One region of the Paenibacillus sp. ISL-20 genome, then DNA from elsewhere that is predicted to be linked to it. Evidence: riboswitches for the same ligand, from Rfam matches in the RefSeq annotation. Region 1 holds a riboswitch; each other region holds the start of a gene.
The links. A riboswitch is a leader RNA that binds a small molecule or an ion and turns the genes downstream of it on or off. The one in region 1 is predicted to bind thiamine pyrophosphate.
Positions count from the first base shown of each region.

Region 2: linked by a shared signal. The riboswitch ahead of tenA (thiaminase II) and the one ahead of J7E85_RS11480 (ECF transporter S component) in region 1 are both predicted to bind thiamine pyrophosphate.
Region 3: linked by a shared signal. The riboswitch ahead of J7E85_RS18550 (Ykof family thiamine-binding protein) and the one ahead of J7E85_RS11480 (ECF transporter S component) in region 1 are both predicted to bind thiamine pyrophosphate.
Region 4: linked by a shared signal. The riboswitch ahead of J7E85_RS29515 (ABC transporter substrate-binding protein) and the one ahead of J7E85_RS11480 (ECF transporter S component) in region 1 are both predicted to bind thiamine pyrophosphate.

Region 1 covers NZ_JAGGRD010000019.1:81,709-85,695, reverse strand. Annotated here, with positions in the region: gene J7E85_RS11490 (SDR family oxidoreductase) at 1-480, shown strand, start outside; gene asd (archaetidylserine decarboxylase) at 550-1,353, opposite strand; TPP riboswitch at 1,517-1,629, shown strand; gene J7E85_RS11480 (ECF transporter S component) at 1,721-2,350, shown strand; gene J7E85_RS11475 (ABC transporter ATP-binding protein) at 2,343-3,987, shown strand, end outside.
Region 2 covers NZ_JAGGRD010000066.1:20,819-24,805, forward strand. Annotated here, with positions in the region: gene J7E85_RS30245 (VOC family protein) at 584-1,093, opposite strand; TPP riboswitch at 1,356-1,459, shown strand; gene tenA (thiaminase II) at 1,600-2,286, shown strand; gene thiM (hydroxyethylthiazole kinase) at 2,339-3,181, shown strand; gene thiD (bifunctional hydroxymethylpyrimidine kinase/phosphomethylpyrimidine kinase) at 3,178-3,987, shown strand, end outside.
Region 3 covers NZ_JAGGRD010000030.1:36,099-40,085, forward strand. Annotated here, with positions in the region: gene J7E85_RS18540 (nucleotidyltransferase domain-containing protein) at 96-794, shown strand; gene J7E85_RS18545 (sporulation protein YjcZ) at 912-1,010, shown strand; gene J7E85_RS18550 (Ykof family thiamine-binding protein) at 1,082-1,687, opposite strand; TPP riboswitch at 1,773-1,875, opposite strand; gene J7E85_RS18555 (nitroreductase family protein) at 2,057-2,659, opposite strand; gene J7E85_RS18560 (ABC transporter permease) at 3,183-3,987, shown strand, end outside.
Region 4 covers NZ_JAGGRD010000064.1:75,366-79,352, reverse strand. Annotated here, with positions in the region: gene J7E85_RS29530 (ABC transporter ATP-binding protein) at 1-414, opposite strand, end outside; gene J7E85_RS29525 (ABC transporter permease) at 469-1,224, opposite strand; gene J7E85_RS29520 (MTH1187 family thiamine-binding protein) at 1,221-1,514, opposite strand; gene J7E85_RS29515 (ABC transporter substrate-binding protein) at 1,606-2,637, opposite strand; TPP riboswitch at 2,752-2,863, opposite strand; partial or broken gene J7E85_RS29510 (VOC family protein) at 3,035-3,130, opposite strand; gene J7E85_RS29505 (diguanylate cyclase domain-containing protein) at 3,310-3,987, shown strand, end outside.

The DNA.
Region 1 (3,987 bases):
CAGCATATGCTGCCGCTGCTCCGGCGAACTGGAAAATCCAAAATTATTCTCATGAGCAGCATTAGCGGCGTGGTCGGATTTCCGGGTTATGGACCCTATGCGTCATCCAAATTTGCGCTGGAAGGGTTTGGCGAAAGCCTGTCCATGGAAGTGATGCCCTTTGGCATTGATGTTGTGCTGATCCAGCCTGGTGCCTATGGTACGCCGATCTGGAACAAAAGTTTTGGGGAGCTTACGGTGAAGGAAGGATCACCCTACAGCGGTCTGCTGAAGGGCGTGCTGGACTATTCCGAGCGGACAGCCAGAGGAAGCGGGGATCCGCAGGAGGTAGCCAGGCTTGTGGCAAAAATCGCGTGCATGTCCAAACCAAGGTTCCGCTATATGCTGCCCCGAGGCACGCGGCTGACCGCATGGATCAAGGGTGTACTGCCGGATCGGCTGTTTCAGCGGATCATTTATCGGGTGCTGGGCCGGCGTTAATCGCTCATGCAGCCAATGATTTATGGCCTTAACTTGTCATACGATGTTTGGTAAGGTAAATGGATGGAATTACCCTTTTCTGGCTGGGGACGGGTGAAGCAAACCGAGCAGTTCTCCCATCTTCACCTTGGAGCCGGGTTCCAGGTCACCGCGAGGGGTAAACGTGCCGTTCTCCGTCAAAAGCACAACTGTAGAGCCGAATTCAAAGTACGCGAGTTCATCGCCGATTTCGTATTTCTTCACGTTCTCGTCAGCATAACGGATGCTGCTTACGTTCATGGCTCCGACCTTCACGACGGCAACTTCGCCGAACTCATGCGCAATATAGGTAATGAGGCGCTCATTGCGGCTGAGCACATTCCGGATATGGGTCATCGCAAAATCGTTCACGGGGTAAACGCGTCCCTTCAAATGCTCGCTTTCCGCCTGAACACCGGTTACCGGGGAATGAATGCGATGATAGTCGGTCGGGCTTAAATACAATACAAATGCATAACCGTGGATGTAGTTTTCCATTCTCGGTGATTTCGCGAGCAGCTCGCTCAAGGTATAATCCTGTCCCTTAACGCTCAGAATGGTACCGGCGTTGACGACGCCCATTGCCGAAATTGTGGCATCGACTGGGCTTACCATGGCGTCGGCGGTGTCATCTATGGCGCGGAGGCCTATTTTTAACCGGCGGGAAAAGAACTCGTTCAGTGAGCGGTATTCGTTGATTTCTTTCTCCGCTTCGTGCGCCGGAATTTGATAAATTCGTATGAATGCAGGTATTAGATGACGGCTCAGCCGGCTGTGGGAACAATGCCCCATGATTCGGGACAGCCACTTGCGGGAAGACAGCTCAGTCATCAGACGCAGCAATTGTTTAGCCATGTCATTCTCCTTTGTGCATAGGTGTCAGCAATAAACGTTGGTGGAAAAGCCAATCACTCTGATATTGACATAGAATGAGATGGAAATCAATAAATAGCCATTTTTGAAAAAAGGTTCTTGCTTATTCCGGAGTGAATGTGTATTTTAAAGTTAACATAAAACCGAATAGGAATACGGGGGCTTGAGTGAATCAGGCTGAGATTGCAGCTGTTATCCGCTGTTGACCGTTAATCTGAACTGGGTAATGCCAGCGTAGAGAATATCCGACCCTGCCTACATAGGGCCTATTTTTCCGTCTGCGCGTTTTTCCAGACGGTTTTTTGTTGTGTTTACACAAAAATAGAGGTGGAGAGGGGAATGTGTTGTTATGGGAACGTCTGTGCAAGAGAAGTTGGGGGTTCAGCCCCGAAAAGGACTGCGGTTAAGCGATATTTTGGTTACGGTACTGGTATCACTGGTGCTTGGCGTCATTTATCACTTCTGGGGTTCGGTTTACAATCTGTTAAAACCGCTGTTCTTTGAAGCGGATGAGTTGTTATACGGCATGTGGTTCGCTGCAGCCACGCTTGCTTACTTGTTGATCCGGAAGCCGGGAGTGGCCATTATCGCGGAAGTGGCGGCGGCCCACGTGGAAGTGCTGTTTGGCAGCGGCTGGGGATTGACCCTGCTGCTGTATGGCCTCATTCAAGGACTGGGGGCTGAATTGGTATTCGCGGCGTTCCGTTATCGGAGCACCTCGGCGTGGACGCTGGCGATTGCCGGTGCCGGCGCAGCCATCGGCTCGATGATCATGGACTTCTATTACAGCTATACGGATGACCTGCAGACGTGGATGTTCCTCGCTAAATACGGTATGCGGGTACTTAGCGGCGCCGTCATTGCAGGCCTTCTTATGCTCCTGCTGGCTAAAGCGCTCGACCGTACGGGCGTGACATCCCTGCTCCGTCCTGCGTCGAAGAAGGATTACGAAGCACTGGATGATCCGCGCCATGTCTAATGCCACGGTTAGCCCGGTTTCGGCTCAGTCTGCTGAGATGCTTCCGGAACCGGCCGTGTATGTGGAGGGATTGCGTCTGAAGTATCCGGGCGAGGAGCGATTGATGTTCAAAGACCTCTCCTTCTCGGCTGTCCGCGGGGAGAAGGTGCTGCTGCTCGGTCCGAGCGGCTGTGGCAAATCCACGCTGCTGCAGGTGCTTAGCGGGATGTTTCCCCGCGCAACGGAGGTGCCGATGAAATGCGGGGCCCAGCTGATTCCGCGCTCTTGGGGTTATGTATTTCAAGATCCGGATACCCAGTTCTGTATGCCGTACGTGGATGAAGAGCTGGCTTTCGTACTGGAAAATCTAAGTGTCCCTCGTGACGAGATGAAGGATCGGATGCAAGCGGCCCTGCGCGAGGTGGGGCTTGATCTTGAGGAGCCTCATATGCCGATCGGGCATCTGTCCCAAGGCATGAAGCAGCGACTTGCGCTGGCATCGGCTCTGCTGCTGGAGCCGGAAGTGCTGTTCCTTGACGAGCCGTCTGCGCTGCTCGACCCGGAAGGCAGGGAGCAAATCTGGTCCGCGGTGAAGGCCGTTTCGGAAGGGCGCACGCTGATCATCGTGGAGCACCGGATTGAAGAAATGGCCAAATACGTGGATCGTGTCGTGCTGTTCAGCCCGGATGGGGTGATTCTGGGCGAAGGTCCCCCAGCAGCGATATTCGCTGAATACGAGAAGGAACTTCAAACATATGGAATCTGGTATCCCGGCGTATGGGAAGATTACGAGCAGACCCGGGCGGGCAGAGAGTTGTTTGCTCCTGTCAACGGGCTTGGCGATGAGCTGGGTAATCTCCTGTATGAGGCTGCTCCTCCGTACCCTCAACGTGGAGAGCCTGTCATTCAGCTGGCCGATTTCAGGGGAATGCGATGGGATAAACCTGTCATCACCCTCCCTTCGGCAAAGGTGTTTCCGGGACAATTCATTGCGGTGGTAGGGCCGAACGGAGCAGGCAAAAGCTCGCTGCTGCTCAGTTTGATGGGGCTGCTTCGCACCGAAGGGACCTATGTACTCTGCGGGGAAGAGGTCATTCAGGGCAAACGCAGGAAGGTGCGGAAGAAGAGAGAGCGGCAGCTGCGCCAAATCGGATTCGTGTTTCAGAATCCGGAGCTTCAATTCCTGACGGAACGCATCGGGGATGAGGTGGTTTACTCGCTGCTGGTGGATCATGTGCCGCCGGAAGAAGCGCAGGCGCAGGCCGACCGCTGTCTGGAACGCTTTGGACTGACGGGCATGGAGGCCAGGCATCCGTACCAGCTGTCGACAGGTCAAAAGCGTCGCTTGAGCGTGGCTACGGCCATGGCAAGACAGCCGTCCGTCCTGCTCCTGGATGAGCCGACCTTCGGACAGGATGCGCGGAATACGTTCGCGATTCTGGAGATGTGCGAGCAGCTGCGCCGCGCGGGAACCGCCATTCTCATGGTGACGCATGAAATGGAGATCGCGCAGCGGGTCGCCACGCATATATGGGAAATCCGGGAGGGGCAGTTGACGTCAAGCATGCCTTCCCCCCGATGGTCTGGCGGGATTGCATCCGAGCAGGCGGCTAAGGGAGTGAATGGCGCTGCCGACCCTCATGGTACCTTTGCCGGGG
Region 2 (3,987 bases), on a different contig from region 1:
ACCAAGACCGGCAGTAGCACCAAAATCAGCATTAGCGAAGCAGGTAGCACCAAGATCAGTAGTAGCTAAGGCCAGCAGTAGCTAAAAAACCAGTAGTAGCCAAGCCCAGCAGTAGCACCAAAACCAGCAGAGCAACAAGCCCAGCAGTAGCACCAACACCACCTGTTAACGGACTCCAGATCCCTTATTACCGCAATAAACTGCCTATTTGCCATCATATTCTATGAATAACGTACCTGGTGTCCGATAACTATCAAAAATCACACCTATTCAGCCAAATAACGTATCCTCAGTCCGCTAGCCACAAGCAGTAGCCAAAACCAGTATAGCACCAAGACCAGCAGTAGTAACAAGATCAGCAGTAGTAGCCAGATCCAGCAGTAGTAACAAGATCAGCAGTAGCACCAAGACCAGCAGCAGCCTCAGCTATACACGCTGTGTTACCCCGGTTTCTACCTCTAAACCATAGCTACTCCGAGTTACCCAGCCCCTACAATTATAATCCCATCCATCCATGCATACCCCTAGACACCGAGTCCATCCGTGCTCTCCTGTTATACTGCTATTGCTTCACTTCATATTTTCACGATATCTTCACCACAATCTCCGCTCCGGCAACATAGGTCATCGCTTTGATGTATTCCGGGTCTTGGGCACGCTGTTCCACTTCTTCCGGAGTGAGGTCCTCCATTCGTGTCTGTACCCACCATAAGTTGCCGAACGGGTCCCGTACCCGTCCCACCCGGTCGCCGAAGAATAAGCTCGTTGGCTCCGTCACCGAGACGGCTCCTGCGGCCAGCGCTTGTTGGTAGACGGCATCGCAATCCTCAACATATAAACGGAGGTATGCTGGTGAATCCGGCCATTCCGGCTTCGCGTCAAACATCATCACGACGGCATCCCCAATTCGGACCTCGGCATGGCCGATGATACCTTCACCGACATAGACGCGGGCTAACTCTTCGGCTTGAAAAGCCTGCTTGAGGAATTCGATCAGCGCTGCGGAGTTTCTTGAGATGATCCACGGTGTCACGGACGTGTAGCCTTGCGGAATGGGTTTAACGTCTTTCGGTTGGTTTGGTTGGTTCGTCATAAATACGCTCGCTCCTTTAAACTTCATTTATTTGCATAACGATTATGTGCTCATTATGTTGGGGCATACATGACAACCGAGCGTCAGTGTTTCCGAAACAAGTGTTGGGCAGCCCCCGTTTTTATTTCGCGAAAGACCTCGGCCACCGTACAACATCCTAATCCCCCACTCATGGGAAAGCTTCGAGCGTGGGCTCCGTTCACGAACAGTTAATGTTTGACAGCATCTACAAACCTATGTACAGTATTAGACAAAAGAATAGGAAGTCCACTAGGGGAGCCGTTGGCGGCTGAGACAAGAGTGTATCTTGGACCCTTTGAACCTGATCTAGTTCGTACTAGCGTAGGAAAGTGGAGCCTTCGTATACGAGGTCTCGGTGCGTTTTTTGGCGCACTTGGGCTTGTTGACGAAGCCGCTCCAGTTTTCGGGGGCGGCTTTTTAGCGTTGCTTGGAAAGTCGTGTCTTATGGACTTCCTGCTCTTCAATATGTTGGAGGTGGGACAAAAATGAGTTTCACGCAAGAGCTCCGTCAGCAGGCGGGAGGCATTTTTCAAGCAATCTTCGATCATCCCTTTGTAAAAGGCATTGCCGAGGGGAAGCTGGCACGGGAACAGCTGATTCACTATGTGAAGCAAGATTTTGAGTATTTGAATGCCTACATGCGGATCTACGGAATCGCCATATCCAAATCGACCAGCAGGGAAGAGATCGCGACCTTTAACGAACAGATTTCATTCATCTTGCACAGCGAGGTGCATCCGCATCAGAATTTGTGCGCAGCCGCCGGGGTGACCTACGAAGAGCTTCAGGGTTATCCGCTTGCTCCGTCCGCGCATCATTATATCCGTCATATGCTGACAGTGGCGCACGAGGGCAGTCTAGGCGAGATTATGGCCGTACTGCTTCCTTGCCCGTGGACGTACCTGGAGATTGGCCGCAAGCTGCTGGATGACGTGAAGCCGGATGAATCCCATCCGTTCTATGACTGGATTTATTTCTATGGCAACCGTGGGGAAGACGCGACAGCCAAGTTCTGCAACCGTGTCGATGAATGGGCAGAGGGCGCGACGGCAGCCGAGCGGGAACGGATGAAGGAGTATTTTATGCTGAGCTGCCAGTTGGAGTATATGTTTTGGGATATGGCTTATAAGCAGGAGGAATGGCCGGTGCTGCTGCAGGCTGCGGTGCTATAAGGAGTCATAACAAGGACATAAATTCCAATTTAGATAAGAGAGGCTGATTCCAATGCGTTCATGGGAAAAAGAAGTTTCGGCGCTTTTAACGAAGGTACAGCAGACGAGCCCCCTCGTTCACAATATGACAAACGTGGTGGTTACGAATTTTACGGCTAACGGCTTGTACGCGCTGGGCGCGTCGCCGGTCATGGCTTACGCGCCAGAGGAAGTGGCGGATATGTCTGCCATTGCAGGCGCGCTCGTATTGAACATCGGCACGCTGAACCGCGAGCTGGTGGATGCGATGATCATCGCCGGACAATCGGCGAATGCACATGGCGTCCCGGTCTTGCTGGACCCGGTCGGTGCGGGAGCGACCCGTTTTCGGACGGAGTCGGCATTGCGGATCCTAAGCGAGGTGAAGGTTTCGCTCGTGCGCGGGAATGCGGCTGAAGTCGCTCACCTTGTCGGGGAGGCGCGCGAGATCAAAGGCGTAGATGTTGGCAACAGCACGGGCAGTGATCATGCTGAGCTGGCCGTGCGGGCTGCACGCGAATTAGGCACGATCGTGGCCATTACCGGTGAAGAGGACGTAATTACCGATGGAACAGAGGTACGCATCATTACCGGAGGGGATGCACTGCTCACGAAGGTCACCGGCGCAGGGTGCCTGCTGACCTCGGTGCTGGGTGCCTTTGCCGCAGTGGAAGCAAACCTGCTGCTTGCGGGTACGGCGGGTCTGGCCTTCTACGGGGCCGCGGCGGCGAGAGCTGCGGAATGCACGGCGGACCAAGGACCGGGAAGCTTCCAGATCGCTTTCCTGGATGAGCTGGCAAAACTTCATCCAGGCTCGTTGGCGGGATATGCCGCTGTCCGGGAAGCGGAAGCGGCCGCTGCCGGTGGCACACGATGAGCAAGACACGCGTGCCCCGGGCACTGACGATTGCCGGGTCTGACAGCGGCGGCGGTGCCGGCATTCAGGCCGATCTGAAAACCTTCCAGGAGCTCGGCGTATACGGCATGTCGGCGATTACCGCGATTACGGTGCAGAATACCTTGGGGGTTCATGGCGTATATCCGCTGCCCCCCGAGGCAGCCGCAGAGCAGATGGAAGCGGTAGGATCGGACCTCGGAGTAGATGCATTGAAGACAGGCATGCTGTTCAACGCCGAGATCATTCGCCTGGTTGCTGACCGGATTCGGGCTTTTGGCTGGGGGAAGGTCGTTGTCGATCCCGTGATGATCGCCAAAGGCGGAGCGGAGCTGCTGCAAAGCGAAGCAGTGCAGGCTGTACGAGAACACTTGCTGCCGCTGGCGTTAATCGTCACCCCCAATATACCGGAGGCCGAAGTATTGGCGGGGATGTATATCCGCACAATGGAAGATCGGAAGGAAGCGGCGAGACGTATTCATGCTCTGGGGCCCAAGATCATTGTGATCAAAGGCGGCCATGACGAGGGAATGCTGGGCACCGGTGAAGGCGATGATTACGAAAGAGGCAGGGGACCAGATATAGCGGCGGATACGCAGCAGGAAGCGTTGCCTCAGTCCGAAAGTACGTATGGTCAAACGAGAATTGCCATTCCCGCCGGGGAGTTGCGTGGGCCCCGTCCTTCCATTTTCATGGATGACGTTAATCCCGACAGTCCTCCGGTCATGGACCTCGTATACGATGGTACGGCCTTCACCGAATTATACGGCAAAAGAATTCATACCGTT
Region 3 (3,987 bases), on a different contig from region 1:
TTACCATATGATTCAGGTACGTTTAGGGTTTTAGCTGAATTAGATATTTTGAGCCCTTTTTTCGGGAGGATCAGAATCATAATGGAGGAAACGTCATGAGGATGGAACCGGTAGAGGCAGCGGAACGCATCATTCAACACGATTATCCCGACTGTTTGCTTGCTGTGCTTGGCGGCAGCGCGAGCAGAGGCGAATATAATGAACAATCCGATTTGGACATCATGGTTATTGAACGAGATAGTTATGATTTCAGCAGGAAGACGATAGAGGCACATGGGTGGATCGCGGAAATATTTATATTGTCTTTATCCTCCTATCGCGAATATTTCGACGAGGGAGTGAGTGCGGCGAATCCTTCTTTGCAGCGGATGGTCGTAGAAGGGACGGTGCTGCTCGCGCTGCCTGAGGGGGAAGAGGTGCGGGCGGAAGCCCGAAGCGATTTGAATTACGGACCCATACCCTTGATGCTAACCGACATTGACGAATACCGTTATATGCTAACCGAGTACATGCTGGATTTGCAGAGTCCCCGAAGGGACGCCGAAAAGTGGTTTACGGTGCACAAAATAGCGGCGATTCTCTGTGATTTTGTACTTAGGGTGAACCGGGAGTGGACGGGTGAAGGGAAAACGCTGTTCCGTCTGTTCAACAGCTATGACTCGATCTTGGGAGAACGATTGGAAGCAGCGCTCGCGGCGATGTATCGCCAGGATGATCCTTCAGTTCTTATGGCATTCACCGAGGAAATGCTCCGTCCGTACGGAGGCAAGCTTCTCATCGGTTATGAGGAATAGAATTTCCTTGCCAGTATAAAAAGAGGGGTACATTAGCCGTGACACTATCACGAGACGGGCAATACTATAATAGTGTGATTACATCACGTCATTCTTTAAATCCAGGAGGGGATCTTCATGAGCGGAGTATATGGCGGCGGTGGATGGAACAATTCAGTAGGAATGATTTTGGTTCTCTTTATCCTGCTCGTAATTATCTTGAGTGCTTGGGTTTAAACCGTCAAGGTTCTTGGCAGTAGTGACAGGAAGCCCGGCGCTTGCCGGGCTTTTGTCTGCCTCAATAGAACTCAATTCGATGCGGCTTTGACCGAAGGGCTGTGTGCGGACACAACCGCAGTCATGACCAAATGGCTGCTGTCGGATTGAATCGCATGTAAAAACGCCTCTTCAAGCGATCCAAACACCTGGGCCAGTGACCCACTCAATCGGCTGGCGTAATGAACGCTTCCGGCGAATGTCCCGGCTGCCTTCGCACGATTAACTTCACCGTAGATGACATCCATGTAGTTATCGGTACCCATGGGGTAAAGAGCGAATTGGCAGGCAGTCTCAATATCGGCATGTTCCCCGATGTCGTTGTTTAAGAGGGTCGAATCCTCAGTCATATATACATCGGCGTCCGTATCTCCGGGGCAACCGATGGAATAAGTACCATTAAAAACGGTATGCACGCCACTCGCCGCAGCATGGGCGAATATCGCCCTTGTCACATCAAAGACATGCTCTGCACGTCCACGAATACAGGTGCTCACATCATCTGTCCGAATCAACACCTTCCCCGTATCCACGGAATCTAGTGCGCCCATGATGACTTCCACAAACCGGTCCGTCATGGGAAATACCGAGAACCGGCACCCGACGATCCGACTGGTTCCGCATACAAGCTCATTCATTGTTATTTCCTCCCCATGATATAAGTCCACGCAAAAAAAACCGCACCCCATGAAGAAAGTGCAGTTATGCCTACGAAAAGAAATAAACATAAATGCTACACTTCCCCACGCTAGTATGACCTAGATCGGGTGTTAAGGGTTAACGGCAAACCGCCGTCTCTCAGCACATGGCACCCCTAGTACAGCCAACATCCTATGTAGTTGGTTATCGCAAGTTTGCCCGGAGCTTCTGTTATCTTAAAAGTTCGAGGGTTCTTACCTGACTAATTGTATCGCTTAGTGATCGGTTTTTCAATCTTTGCCCATTATAAAAAGACCGCCTATCCAAGTTACTGGAACTTAGGTAGACGGCCTTATTCATCTATTTAATTAGTTGTAAACTTTCACGCGATCTTCCAGCGGTGCAAATTCTTTTTCGCCTGGTTCAACAACCGGCTTACCGAAAGGCATTTGAGCAAGCAGCTTCCAGTTTTCCGGGATGTTCCATTCGGATTTTACTTTTTCGTCGATTAGCGGGTTGTAGTGCTGCAGGGATGCACCCAGACCTTCTGCTTCAAGGGAGGTCCATACTACAAATTGCAGCATGCCGTTGGATTGGTTGGACCAAATCGGGAAGTTGTCGGCATAAGCGGCAAAGTTTTGTTGCAGCCCGGCAATGACGTTGTTGTCCTCGAAGAACAATACCGTACCGTAACCAGCGCGGAATGCGCCCATTTTGTCGGCAGTGGATTTGAATGCTTCTTCATCGCCAACGACTTCCTTCAGGATGCCTTCCGTGATGTTCCACAGTTTATCATGCTGTTCGCCAAGCAATACAACGACGCGTGCACTTTGAGAGTTGAAAGAAGACGGGGTATACTTAACCGCTTCGTTTACGATTTCCTGAATACGCTCGTCCGAGATAACGGATTCTTTGCTAATCCCGTAATAAGAACGGCGACTTTTGAGTGCAGTTGAAAAATCTTTAGACATTGAAAAAAAACCTCCTGGTGTAATCGAATTTACATACGCCTGATAAGAAGATGTCCTTTACTTCAAGCAAATATGCATGTTGCTTATTTAGCAATATTTTAATTATCATTCCATATTAACTTACGTTTAGTTAGGAATAATATTTATGTTAGTATGTTAATATAACTTAGAGTAATTGTCAACGACTTTGATCAAATATAATTTCCCTCATCTATTAAATATGAATTGAATCCGTCTGGCTTTTAGAGAAGCTTCATTATATGGAGGTTTAAACGAAAGGAGTGCTTCCTACCTGAGGCTATTAGCTATGTCTTCTCGAAACTTCATATTATGAACAATTCATGAACAAAATATACAAGTATGAACAAATTAATTGATTTTGATTCTCAATTACACTTGTCGAGCCAGAATGAGGATGATATAATGCATATCAGAGCGCGATTGATAATCAATCTCAATGAGAATGGTGTTGGAAATTGCGAGATCCCGGATATTTAGAGACATACGCATAGAAGGAAGAGCCATGAAGATTAGATACTTATTTGCAGCCGTTGTGGTACTCTCGATAATCTCATTATTTATTGGAGTTAAAGATATCTCGCCACTGCAACTGTTCTCGATGACAGAACAACAACAGCATATTATGCTTGTAAGCCGGATTCCTAGGCTTGTCAGTCTTATATTGGCGGGTGTCAGCATGAGTATCTGCGGATTGATCATGCAGCAGCTCAGCCGCAATAAGTTCGTATCGCCGACCACGGCAGGTACGATGGACTCTGCCAGACTAGGGATTTTGGTAGCCATGCTCGTCTTCACGACAAGCGGTCCGCTTATCAAAATGCTCGTGGCATTTGTATTCGCTCTGGCAGGAACCTTTATCTTCATGAAGATACTGGATCGGATTAAGTTTAAGGATGCGATCTTCATCCCGCTCGTAGGGCTGATGTTTGGTAATATCGTGAGTTCGATAGCCACCTTCTTTGCATACAAATATGATCTTATTCAGAATATGTCCGCATGGCTTCAGGGTGATTTTTCCATGATCATGAAGGGCCAGTATGAAATGCTCTATATTAGTATCCCGCTTTTGATTCTGGCGTATCTGTTCGCCAACAAGTTTACGGTGGCCGGAATGGGAGAGGAGTTTGCAACCAACCTGGGTCTTCACTACCGGAGAGTTGTGAATCTGGGATTGGTCATCGTGGCGCTGGTTACGGCATCTGTCGTGCTGACGGTCGGCGTGATTCCGTTTCTTGGTCTGATCATACCTAATATTGTCAGTTTGTACTTAGGAGACCACTTGAAAAAAAGCCTTTCGCATACCGCGC
Region 4 (3,987 bases), on a different contig from region 1:
GCGGGCATGTTCCCTGGCAGTGGATTTCGTGGTGCCTCTCAGCTCTTCGGGAAGGAGCACATTGTCCTCCACCGTACGCCAAGGGAACAGGGCCGGCTGTTGAGGCATATAGGCGATGCGGCCTTTTTCCCCGGTCACGTCCTGACCATCCATGAGGACCGAACCCGTATCCGGAGCGGTTAATCCCCCGATGATATGGAAGAGTGTGCTCTTTCCGCTGCCTGAAGGACCGATCAAGGAGACGAATTCCCCGGGTTGTACCTGAAGCGAAAGGCCATCCAGTACATGCACTTCGCTGCGCCGGTCGCGGAAGGCTTTCCGAAGGCTGCGAACCTCGAGGGCAGGTGCTGATGAGACCAACGCAGTGGACGGGTCAGCACCGTCCTGGAGCGGCAGGGATATTTGAGGTGTCATATCGATAAATGGCCTCCTTTCATATAAGATTCGAAATGTCTATTCACAGGGGGCTCAACCTTTTCGATTCCAGCGGATGAGCCGCTTCTCCAGCAGGCTGATCAGCAGCACCATCAGCAGGCTGAGCAAGACGATGACCAGGATGGCAACAAACACCCGATCCGTGCGGTAGCCGGATTTTTGCAGCATCATGTAGTAGCCGATTCCCCGGTCCGAGCCGATCCATTCCCCGATAACCGCCCCCATGACCGAATAGGTGGCCGCAATTCGAATCCCGGAGAAGATGGAGGGAAGGGCATGCGGCAGCTCCAGCTTGGTGAAAATTTGCCACGAGGTAGCCCCCGTCATCTGCATATAATTCATCATGGTGCGGTCGGTACGTGCGAGTCCATCCAGGGCCGCAACAGCGACAGGGAAGAAGCAGACCAGCGTAATCACGATAACCTTGGGCAGCATACCGAAGCCGAACCAAATCATGAGAAGCGGGGCTAGGGCGATTGTCGGCACATTTTGGCTAAGAATAAGAAGCGGATAAAGGGCGGTTTTGAGAAAAGGCACCAAGTGCAGTGCCAGCGAGATGATTAGACCGATTGCCGTGCCGATTATAAAGCCGATCAGGGTTAATTGCAGGGTGGCCGCTGTATGCTGGAAGAGACCGGAAGCTCCGGTAACGGCCTCATGCCCGATGGCCGTCGGTGCAGGCAAAATAAAGGGTTCAATGTCGAACACGGATACTGCCGCCTGCCATACCACCAAAAAGAAGAGAACCGCCAAAACGGGCGGCCAAACAGAACTCCACCAGCTTCTCATGGACGGTATTTCTCAGTCAGCTTATCCATGCTGATGCCGCTTGGATGATGCGCGATTTTGACCTGGGATATGATGCTGGGACTTCCCGCATTCACCAGCGCCTCGTGCATGCGCTCAACGATCTTGAGCAGCTCGGAGAGCTCTCCTTCCATGGTCGTTTCGAGTGCATGAACCTCGTATTTCACGCCCGATTCCTGAATAACCTTGATCGCTTCATCAACATAAGGGATGCTGTCGGCCCCGTTTGGCGTTCTCGGTATTACTTGAATGCTCAAGAGTGTATTCGCCATATAAACTCATCCTTTCGTGCAAGCTGTATTGTAATGGAAGAGAGGCAGCCTGCTGCAAAGGCCGTCTCTCTTCTTATAAATAGAAATAACCTTATGGCTTCTCCGGTAAAAAATCATTGGTAAATGCGCTGTCAGCGTCAAGTTCCTTCTCCAGCAGCTTGCGCTCAAACATCCAGTCTGCGTACCCCGACCATACTTCGGCTTTCTGTTCGCCCCAGCGGGATGCATCATCCTGATAACGGGGGCTCAGCCATTTCTGGCTGGCTAGAACCAGTTCGGCATCCAGGTCGGGAACAGCTTTCGTCAGCAGGGCTGCTGCATCTTCGGGATGTTGAATCGCATAGTCGTATCCTTTTGAAGTCGCCCGCATGAACGCTTTGACAAGTTCAGGGTCCTCCTGGATCAGCTTCTCGTTCGTTACGATCACCGGCGTGTAATAGTCAAGCTGCTCGGAGTAGTCCTTCACATAAATCATGTCAAGCGGCTCATTGCGAAGCTCGGCTTCAATACCCGTCCAAGCATAGAAGATCCAGGCAAAATCAATGTCGCGTTTGACGGCCGTAAAATAATCGGCATCGCCCATATTAACCATGTTCACCTTGCTGACATCGGCGCCATCGATCTCCATGATGGATTTCATGACCGCTTCCTCCACAGGCGAGCCCCAACCGCCATAGGATTTCCCTTCAAAATCGCCTGCCTTCACGATGCCTTTGTCCTTGGGGGCGGCAAAGCCGGATGTATTATGCTGAATGATCGCCGCAATGGAGACGAGCGGCAATCCTTGGGTTCTGGCCAGCGTTACGCCTTCCTGATAGCTGATGCCAAATGGCACGTTTCCGGATGCAACCAGCGTATCCGTTCCGCCTGCTCCCGGCTGGACGATCTGGACATTAAGCCCTTCTTCCTCATAATACCCAAGCTCCTTCGCTGCATACAGGCCGGTGTGATTCGTATTGGCAGACCAATCGAGCATCAGCTGTACGTCACGTAGTTTCCCGGGAGACTGACTGTCTTCGCCTGTGGCACCTGTCTTCTTGTTCTCTCCACTTGTACCGCATCCAGACGCAACCATCAGCAGGACGCAAGCGAGAAGCAGCGGAATCCATCTTCCCTTCTTCATCGTTTCTTCTCTCCTTTAAGTTCTCTTTCTATTACCTCGCAACTCCACAAAAAAAACGCCCTGATGATATCAGGACGCATGACGGCGTAAGTGTATACCACGGCAAATAAATAGCTGCCGCAAACATGGGCTTCCTACGCTGGCATTACCCAGATCAGGTGTAAGGGTCAGTATCATGTCGGATACACTCTCAGCCGGCCAAATTCCAGCTCCCCCGGTATTTATGAAGTTTCGATCAGTACACCCGCTATTATAGTCCTAACACAGCAGACCTGTCTAGTTCGAAGAGGCTCGAACGAGACAGGTCTTTGTTAGAACACTAATGCAATGGGAGAATTAATTGATGCTATAAACCTTTCACAAGATAAAGTATTTGAATACGGCTTCTACGCAGAGGTTAGCGCTGGAAGAACTCAATCCATTCTCCTTCGGGACCGTGCACGAAGAAATAGCGGTACCCGTTCGGAAGCGTCACGATTTCCTCGTCAATGTGAGGAACGTCAAGTGGGTGTTATGTTGTTCGTGCACAGGCTAATAAGATGATTTTTCTTTCATTTCCTCATCTTTACTTTTGTGTGGGCAAAAAGTATCATGAGAAATAGAGATGTTAATTCAAAAGACCTAACACACTTAAAGTGAACCAGCTTACCTTTTGGCCGAGGAGGAATGCTTATGAGTCCAACTCCAGCAGATCATCTGTGGATTCGACTCGCCATAATATATGCATTCATTCAGATAATGATCGCTCTGTGGATGCCTGATGCTTTATCGCTTCAGCGTGTTCTAGTCATTATTTCTCCTGCAGCCGCTTCCGTTTATTTAATGCGGATCCGTCGGCGTTTTGAGGTTCATCTTGGCAGGTTTTGGCTTATTGTGAGTCTCGGATTGATGGGGGAGGCAGTGGCCCGAACCCTCCACGCATGCAATATCTGGTTTGGAAAAGAGAGCGCTTTCCTGCCAGTTCTAACCCATTTGTTCTGGGGGCTCGAACTTATCCTGTTCGCAAGTTCTCTCATTTATTTATTCCGGCATGTTCAGGGTTCGTTTCGGGGGCTGCGGTTTATGCTGGATATCCTGATTGTTGGCATAGCGGTCATGACGGTAGGATGGGAATATTTCATCAAGCCTGAGCTTCAGGGTCTGGCCCATGAGGCAGCATGGGGAAACCTTTGGGTGGACATGCTGTATCCACTGTGCGCAATGGTACTTATTTTTTTTACACTGGTGTTGTATTTTAATACCGGACAGTTAAGGAAATGGGCGGCCATCCTGTTATGTCTTGGCGGAAGTACATTTATTGCCGGAGATGTTCTGTACATCTATCTCGTTGATCTTTTGGATATCGAGGTT